DNA from 3 places in the Bacillus sp. NPDC094077 genome. Region 1 is predicted to be linked to each of the others. Evidence: riboswitches for the same ligand, from Rfam matches in the RefSeq annotation. Region 1 holds a riboswitch; each other region holds the start of a gene.
The links. A riboswitch is a leader RNA that binds a small molecule or an ion and turns the genes downstream of it on or off. The one in region 1 is predicted to bind S-adenosylmethionine.
Positions count from the first base shown of each region.

Region 2: another riboswitch for S-adenosylmethionine. It lies ahead of ACQKNR_RS20585 (cyclase family protein); the one in region 1 lies ahead of ACQKNR_RS10665 (YezD family protein).
Region 3: another riboswitch for S-adenosylmethionine. It lies ahead of ACQKNR_RS16565 (hypothetical protein); the one in region 1 lies ahead of ACQKNR_RS10665 (YezD family protein).

Region 1 is NZ_JBNNUF010000003.1:375,981-379,140, reverse strand. Features, by position in the region: gene sat (sulfate adenylyltransferase) at 1-98, opposite strand, end outside; gene ACQKNR_RS10670 (phosphoadenylyl-sulfate reductase) at 137-841, opposite strand; gene ACQKNR_RS10665 (YezD family protein) at 928-1,071, opposite strand; SAM riboswitch class I at 1,145-1,253, opposite strand; gene lysA (diaminopimelate decarboxylase) at 1,370-2,686, opposite strand; lysine riboswitch at 2,866-3,047, opposite strand; gene ACQKNR_RS10655 (DUF3888 domain-containing protein) at 3,137-3,160, opposite strand, start outside.
Region 2 is NZ_JBNNUF010000009.1:140,284-143,443, forward strand. Features, by position in the region: gene ACQKNR_RS20575 (nucleotidyltransferase domain-containing protein) at 1-332, opposite strand, end outside; gene ACQKNR_RS20580 (PRK06851 family protein) at 444-1,553, opposite strand; SAM riboswitch class I at 1,704-1,816, shown strand; gene ACQKNR_RS20585 (cyclase family protein) at 1,902-2,534, shown strand; gene ACQKNR_RS20590 (hypothetical protein) at 2,723-3,103, opposite strand.
Region 3 is NZ_JBNNUF010000006.1:92,283-95,442, reverse strand. Features, by position in the region: gene ACQKNR_RS16580 (ECF transporter S component) at 1-230, shown strand, start outside; gene ACQKNR_RS16575 (YwiC-like family protein) at 413-1,135, shown strand; gene ACQKNR_RS16570 (hypothetical protein) at 1,166-1,357, opposite strand; SAM riboswitch class I at 1,480-1,578, shown strand; gene ACQKNR_RS16565 (hypothetical protein) at 1,619-1,939, shown strand; gene ACQKNR_RS16560 (SWIM zinc finger family protein) at 2,145-2,582, shown strand; gene ACQKNR_RS16555 (NAD(P)H-dependent oxidoreductase) at 2,604-3,160, shown strand, end outside.

The DNA.
Region 1 (3,160 bases):
TCGCTTAACGCAATGTTGTCTAGTTTAATTTCTTTTTCAATTTGTGATACGTCGTATGTCTCATCTACACGGTTTATTAATTCGTTTATTATAGTCATTTTCTATATCCCCTCTTAGCTTTATTTCAAGATTCATCTTATTGGTAATGAAGACCGCACTCGGTTTTCACTTTCCCAGCCCATCTACCTTCTCTTGAATCACCACCTGCTCCTACAGGTAACGTACATTTCTCACACCCAATACTTGGATATCCAATATCATGAAGTGGGTTATACGGCAAGTTATGTTTGTATACATATCGCCACACTTCTTTCCACGTCCAATGGATAAGCGGACAAACTTTAATAGATTGAAAACGATGATCTTGATTTATAAACTTTGTATGCTTACGCGTTTCTGATTGTTCCCTTCTTAATCCCGATATCCACGCTTTTTCTGCTGCAAGTGATTTTTCCAAAGGCAAAATTTTCCTAATCTTACAGCAGAGATTTGGATTGCTTTCCCATAGTTTCTCACCATGCAACTTCGCTTGTTCATCAAGTGTAAGTTCTGGTTGTTTTTCTATAATATTTAATGAAGGAAATCGCTCACGTACTTTTTTAATCAATTCGTACGTTTCTTGAAAATGAACATTTGTATCTAAAAATACAACTTTAGCAGATGGATTTACTTGGTTTATAAGATGGAGTAATACCATACCCTCCACTCCAAAGCTACACGCATACACAATTTCATCTTTATATTCTTTGTAAGCCCAACTTAATACTGATAGCGCGCCCTTCGTTTCATCTTTTTCCGAAAACGGAACACTATTTTCTTTCCACGTCTCATAAGTCAACATGTCTTTTCCCCCTGTAAAAGCAAAAAGACGGCTTTAACCTATTAAAATAGATTAAAACCGCCTCTAGTTTTTCTAGTCAGCGCTTTTTACTTTAAACGGACCTTTTCACTTTTCTCTAACTGAATGACTTTTCCATCTTGCACAACAATTGTAATTGAACCATATTTCATATCAGCAAGCATCGTTTGAATTTTTTCAGATACTTCATCAAAATGTTCCCGTACGCTCACGCGAACAGCCCCCCTTTTTTATTCATAAAAAAAATCTTTCCCATTTCGAAAAGACTGTTCGGTAATATATTTTACCTTATCTTTCAAAATGGATTCCATTTTGCTGGATTTAGCACCTTGCTTTTTATAAGCAGGTTGCCGAGCTTCGTAGGGCCAGTTCCCTCCGCTTCTCTTGATAAGCTTTGTATTTGTATTTTATCACAATTCTGATTTTTTTCAATCCTAGTTTTCCGATATATTTTAATTATTTTATTTTATAAAAAAGGAATTGCCCATCCGAACAACTCCTTTTTCACATTTAAGCAAGCTCTTTAATACGTATGCGATCGTTTCCAATAATATTTTCATACGTTTCGCGTTCTACAACAATTTGTGATGCTCCGCCTTTTGCAAAGACGACGGCTGGTCTACAAATACGATTATAATTATTCGCCATCGAGTACCCATATGCCCCAGTGCAAGAAATTGCTAGTAAATCAGAAGAAGCAACTTTCGGTAGATGAATATCCCAAATCAACATATCTCCACTCTCACAACATTTTCCTGCAATTGAAACGAGCTCCTCATTTCCATCATTTCCTCGATTCGCCAACATTGCCTCATAACGAGCTCCGTATAGAGCCGGCCTTAAATTATCTGTCATTCCACCATCCACTGAAACATATTTCCGAATGCCAGGAATATCTTTCACCGATCCGACTGTATAAAGTGTTGTTCCGGCATCACCTACAATACTACGACCTGGTTCAATCCATATTTCTGGAAGCGGATATTCGCATTGTGTAAACTGTTCTCTTATCGTACTTGTTACGGCATGAACATACGTTTCAAGTGTTAATGGTGTATCCGACTCCGTATAACGTATACCAAATCCGCCGCCCACATTCAACACTTTTACTACATAGTTTGTTTGTTCTCTCACCTCTTCTAAAAATTGGCGAAGAACTTCAATTGCTCGAACAAAACCAGCTGTTTCAAATATTTGTGATCCGATATGTGAATGAATTCCTAACACATTATAATTTGACTTTTGTAATGCTAGCTCAATCGCTTGCATTGCTTGACCATTTGAAACACCAAATCCAAATTTCGAATCCTCTTGGCCTGTTGTTATATATTCGTGTGTGTGTGCCTCTACTCCAGGCGTAACACGGATTAATATGTTCACAAATTTCCCATGTTCTACTGCTAAATCATGTAAAACTTCTAGTTCAAAGAAATTATCTACTACAAAACAACCGATATTTGCCTGAAGAGCCATCACTATCTCTTCTTCTGTTTTATTATTTCCATGAAAATGAATACGCGATGCTGGAAATCCTGCTTGGAGTGCTGTATATAACTCTCCTCCAGAAACGACATCTAATGACATATTCTCTTCACAAGCTACTCGGCACATCTCCATGCACAAGAACGCCTTGCTTGCATATGCTACTTGATAAGAGAAACCACTTTCTTTAAAAGCACGATGAAACGCACGACATTTCCCTCGAATAGACTCTTCATCGTATACATAAAGTGGTGTTCCGTATTGTTTTGCGAGCTGCGTCGTATCGCACCCTCCAATTTCTAAGTGTCCTTGCCCATTGATTCGGCTTGTGCCGTGTAAATACATTTGAATTCCTCCCTTATTTCCTCTAAAACTCATAACCCCAATCTTCTATTCATTGCAGCACGCTTTTAGATAGACAAAAAACGCGCGGAACAATGTTCACACGCGTTTCTTATTAGGAAAAATATATATTGAAAAAATAAACGAGTTGTTATCTTCTCAAATAAGAAACCGCATCAACATCTCCAAATAGCTCTCCATAAAATAAATCTTATGACAGTACTACATTTATTCAATGCAGTCCCAATATATGAATAAGGTGGTCATTCTTATATTTCGGCAATAGTCCCTTTCAACCTATGATCACAGATTCCACTAAATCTCCCATAGCTTACTCTTTCCTATCGCGGCCTCTACCTTTGAGAGTAGATGAGGTAAGTCTATTTAATTTTCAAACATCTAATTGTTGCTATTAACAATACCAAAGGACCATTTTATTTGTCAAACAATTTTTTATATTGTTTTTTTACAGTTTAG
Region 2 (3,160 bases), on a different contig from region 1:
TGCTCTGGAAAATTAGAGTTTTTTGAATAAAAAATTGGTGATCGAATCCACTCAAGTAAAGCTGGATTTGACTTCGCGAATAGTTGCAATGCCTTTTTAATATCCCATCCGCTTATATCTAAATCATCACTAATTGGATATTCAATTACATCACGTTTATCATGAATTGATAAATACCATTCTACTGGATGTATATAAACAAACCTAACATCATAATCGCTATCTTTCGATGGAAATCCCCAAGCACGACTCCCTGATTCCACTGCAAATAAAATTTTCACATCATTCTCTTTTTCAATTCTTTCTAACTCTAATTCAATTTTTTCTCTCATTTCATACCATCCCCATTTTTTGATTATTTCCTTGGAAATTCGACAAATATACCACTAATTTTACTACATACTAAAATAACTGCCAGAAATTTTCTGACAGTTTGAAAAAGCCTATTTTTTCTTTTCGATTACAGTAGCGGCAATTCGTTCAAACTCTTTTTGAATTTCCTCTTTATATACATCCACTTTTGAAAAATCCATAGCAGTAATATAAATTCGTTCTAATTTATCACGAACTGATTTTGCTTTTGCTAAGAAAGACATCGCCTCATTCATTTTTGCTTTATATTGAATGGAAACGTCACGAATTTCTTTAGCATACTTTTCATCCGTCCCCGGTGTAACAATAAGAGCATACATATCTATAATCTCATCACCTTCGCGACTTGGAAAATATTCATGTGGTGCGGTACTATCAAAAATTGCAAATCCTAATTCTCTTACGATAACCATATCGAGACTATTCGGGTCAAATCCGCAATGATATACTTCAACGTCAAATCCTTTTTCTTCTGCTACCTTCGCTAACTTTTTGAGCATTGTTGATTTTCCAGAGCCCGGGCGTCCTTTTATAAAATAACGATGTGGTAATCCTTCTGTTAAATTAGGAACAAAATCAACTGCTCCTTTCGGTGTAGCAGCTCCTAAAAAACGATGTTTTACAATCGATTTTTGCCCACTTTTATCTGTAAATAATTTCTGAATTAGCTGATCCGTTAGTTCATTTGCTTTGTTAAAATCAATATTATTAATATATATTTTCTCCCACTCATCATGTATAACTAACGCCTCTTTAAAGCACCCGTAAGCAGTTTGAAAAGCTTTGCTTGCTTCTGAAACAAATCGTTCAATTTCTAGCCTCTGCTTTCTTAATTTATCTGAGTCCCAAGCAACTCCTAAATTTATATACTCTTCAACAACTCCTGGCATCTTTGGCTCAATAACATGCGGTGATGTTCCATCAACAATTCCTACTTTTAATTTCGGGATAATCACTCCATCAACTGACTTATTATCAGAAGAACAATGCAAAAGTTCAATATCATATCCTTTTTCAACCCATTCACGACCCATTGCCTTAATTAAAGAAGATTTCCCTGTTCCTGGACCACCCTTTAAAATAAATAATCTGTCTAGCCCTTTTAAATTCTCTTCGTATAAATTATGAAATCCCCTAGCTGTATTTCCACCAGCATAATAATTCAATACATTTCCTGTCACTGCACTCACTCCTTCGCAGCATTCTATTTACATAAGCTACAATATGCGAGCAACTTTATTTGGGTGAATACCTAATTTGTGTTGCGCAAAAAAAGGAAATGAAATACAATTTAAATATTATAAATATTCTGGACTTTAAAACTGAATATACCTTTATCAAGAGAGGCAGAGGGACCGGCCCTTTGAAGCCCAGCAACCTCAGTTTATAAGAACTGAATAGGTGCTAATTCCTGCAGAGTGCATTGCATTTTGGAAGATAAAACTCAACTAGTATGTAAAGCTCATCTTTCTTGATTATGAAGGATGGGCTTTTTATTATCTGAAAAACATATATTGGAGGTATGTAAAATGAAAGTAATTGATCTATCACAAACGTTTGAAAATAATATGTCTCAATTTCCCGGAACACCAAAAATCCAACTAGAAGCAATTACAAGTGTTGAAGAAACAGGTTATCAAGTTACAGATTTCCATTCTGTCGTTCATGTGGGTACGCATTGTGATGCTCCTGCGCATTTCATTTCAGGTGCAACCACTATTGATCAATTACCCCTTGATCAATTTGTAGGCGAAGCTGTACTTATCGATGTAACTCATATTCAAGAGCGAAAATTACCTAAGGAAGTATTACATGGTACCGACATAAAAGAAGGCAATATTGTCATTTTCCATTCCAACCTATCTAATAAATGGAATACAGAAGCTTATGAGAAAGAAGCATTTTATCTTTCCGAAGAATTAGCTAAAGAATTAGTTCGACTAAAAGTAAAATCCGTCGGTTTAGATTTTATTTCTCCTGATGAGGTAACGACAGAAACATCACCAATTCATCACATATTACTAGGGAATAATATTTATCTAATCGAAAACTTAACAAATCTAGATGCCATTAACGCGAAACGTTTCTTTTTCTCTGCAGCACCTTTAAAAATTAAAGATAGTGATGGTGCTTTCGCAAGAGCATTCGCTGTTATTTTTTAAAACAAGATCTACTTATAAAGTGAAACTTTAATCAGTGGGGGTTTTGTCCATCCCCCACTGATTATTAGTTGAACCAATCGGGCGTTTACGGGCAGTTGATCTCCCACCTAACTCCCTCGCATTCGCCGAATTTTGAGGTGGGAGTCTTACTGCCCGTTAATGCGGGATAAACGAAAAAGCAAAGATCATTACTGACCTTTGCTTCTATATTTTTTATTTAAATTAAGAAGTAATTGTTCCATCCGAGGGCGTACCCAGGCTAAATAATCTTTCTCTTTCTTCTTTGTACAAGTTATCTCTTCTCCATCTACCATTCCGACAAGTTCTAGCTCTAACAGTTGCCTCGTGAATGCTAACATATTTACTTCTTCGGCCGGATACTCTTCTTTTAATTTCTCCTCAATTTCTCCTAATAAAAAACCGTCACGCATCATTGCCAGTGCATCAATCCAAAGTGGCGGCATTTCATATTTCTCTCCTGTAATTGTATCTTTTACGATATAATTCTTTTGCTCTTTTCGAAATTGAATCGTGTGTAAACATACAGTCGAATTTAATGTTAATTCCATCATACCACCTCTTTCATAATATCTGCATAGAAAAAAGGATGCCTGTGCACCCCTCTT
Region 3 (3,160 bases), on a different contig from region 1:
TCGTTGGATTTTTATTTGGCTGGATTATGAACTTCTGGGGACTACTCGGTTTTATACGAGAAGCAACGTGGGAAACTGTCATTTCGTACTATGTCGCAAGTTTTTACTTCGATTTGAGCCATGCGATTTCGAATGTTATTTTCTTATTATTATTTAGTACCTCTTGGATTAAGATTCTTACAAGATTTAAAAAGAAATATGGCATATTAGATGAGCATAACGTGACATAGAAAAGCATACTCATATAAGGTAGGGTCGCGACTTACATATTCGTTTGCCTCTTTCATGCTTCTTACATATTGTAAGGAGCATTTTTTTGTCAAAAAATAGATTCAATATGCATCCATTATTATATGAAATTATTTGTATAATAGTGGGTGAGAATTATTTTCAAGAGGGAGGTGTATAGGTAATGAAGTTAGTTATTCCGAAGCAACATGGGGCATGGGCTATGCTTGTTATACCATTTCTATTAAGTATTGTACTTGGGAAACCTACTTTATATCATATTCCATTGTTTTTAGCTTGGTTTTTTATTTATTTAGCTACGTATCCATGTCTCATGTACATAAAGCAAAGACGAAAAAAAGAGTTTTTACACGCTGCAATTGTTTATTTTATTATTGCGTTCGTATTTGGGATGATTTCTTTATTATATGAATGGCGAATTCTTTTATTCGTAGTAATCATGATTCCATTGTTTATTGTAAATATATATTACGCTCGTCAAAAAAATGAAAGAGCATTACTAAATGACATTTGTGCAATCATTGTTTTTTGTATAGGTGGTTTAATTAGTTATTATTTTTCAATGAAACTTATAGATAAAACAGCATTATTTATTGCGCTTATTTCATTTTTATATTTTTTAGGAAGCACGTTTTATGTGAAAACGATGATTCGTGAGAAAAATAATCCGAAGTATCGTCTTATATCTTGGGGTTATCATATCGTGTTGACGATAATCGTATTTGCTATCAATCCGTGGTGTTCTCTTATCTTCATACCAAGTGTCATTCGAGCAATTATGTTGTATGGCAAAAAAATTTCTATCATAAAAGTAGGGATTTTAGAAATTGCTAATTCTGTATATTTTTTAATCATAACGGCAATAATAATGAAGTATGCCATTTGAAAAAACTTCCCATCAATTGATGGGAAGTTTTTAATCTTGTTCTAAAATGTGAACCGTGTAATCACAACGTTGCAATGCTTGTTCAATAGCATAAAGTGATTGTTCAATACGAGCGCGATTAAAATCTTTTTCAACTGTCTGTAGTGCTTCTTCTAAACAATGTTTTGCTTCTTGTAATGATTGAAAAGAATCTTGTACATATCCGCGAGCGTTTTGATGCATTTCATAATCCTCCTTGAATGTTCATATATGTATAGTATGAACATTGAAGAAAAAAATATAATTTGTTATATTTGTTTGACAATTAAAGTGAAATTACGTATAGTAAGTTTTAAGTGAATATTTTCTTATCCAGAGAGGTGGAGGGACTGGCCCGATGAAACCCAGCAACCGCGATGCAGGTGCTAATTCCAGCAGAACATATTTGTTCTGGGAGATAAGACGAAGATATATACGTAACTTCTTCTTATCGGAGAGGTTTTTTTGTTGCAAAAAAACCGATTACGAAAATTTATATTAAGAAGAAAGGGGTTGCGGATTACTGTGACACTCGAAAAATACGTAAAACTGCGCAGTACAGTTTATGAATATATGATAGAACAAGATAAGCCAATATCATTGTTAGATATTCAAGAACATATCGTTTCGCATCATGAAGGAAAATTCACGAAAAAAATGTTACATCAATTTTATTTATCGAGGCTATTAGACGAACTGAAACTGGATGGGAAAATTACTTTAGCTGATGATGAATATCTCTTTGCGGAAAAAGGGGTATATTATAAGGCGAGAAAAGGGAGCTAAGCTCTCTTTTTTTTGAAGTATGTAGTGTAAAAGACTGCTAAAGCAGCCTGATACAAGGGAATGGTGTTGAGTGTGTAGTGTCAAAAGTTGAATGTGCCTGAAAGAGGCACTTCCTATCGGCTACAAACGAAAAGAGACACCTTCGCCGAATAGGTGTCAGTTGTTTTGTCACGTAGGCTCGCTACTTGACAGTTAATAGAATAACATGCAGGGTTTTGGAAGTCAAAAGGGAATTAAAGGAAGAGGTGTTGTTATGTACGCTTACTTATTAAAAGATATAACGAAATGGATTCCGAAGTACATTATTGACAGAGGATATGAATATTATGAAGATGGACATGTAGAAGATGTTGAAATACACGACAATAAAGTGTTTGCTTTCGTTACTGGGAATGCTGGGAACTATGAAGTAATTATTGATCTCGAGGATTTTACAGAAAGTAGCTGCGAGTGTCCTTATGAGAACTTTTGTAAGCATATGGCGGCGGTTGTTTATGATATTCAAAGTGCAGGTGAGAGTACGGTTAAAGAGAAACTGAAAGGTTTAGAAAAAGAAGAGTTACTAACAGTATTAAATCGGTTGTTACAAAGTTCAAAAAATGTGCAAATTGTAGAGAAGATGTTAAAGAAGGGGAAACTGTAATTATAGAGGGGGTGCTTTGTAGTGAACGTACTAATTATATACGCTCATCCTAATCCTTCAAGCTTTAACGGGGCAATTTTAGAGCATGTGCAAAAAGGATTACAAGAAACAAATCATTCTGTTACGGTACTTGATTTATACAAGGAACAATTTGATCCGGTACTTGTATTTAATGAAGAGAAGAGAAGGCGTGATTTAGTAAATGAGGAAGAGACAGTGCGATATAGAAAATTAGTGGAAGAAGCGGATACTCTTCTCTTTATATATCCGATATGGTGGTGGGGGATGCCTGCTATTTTAAAAGGATTTATTGACCGTATTTTTGTAGCTGGATTTGCTTATAAATATGAAGGAGCTTTACCGAAAGGATTATTGAACGGAAAGAAAGCGTGGGTTATTAATACGTTAGATTCGCCTTTATGGTACGTCGCATTATTATATCGATCAGCGGATTGGATTGTGATGAAGAGAGGCGTTTTACGTTTTTGCGGCATTCGCGATATAAAACGGTCAGTTTTTCAATCTGTGAAAACGAGTAAAGTAACGAAGCGAGAAAAGTGGCTTTTACAAATAGAAGA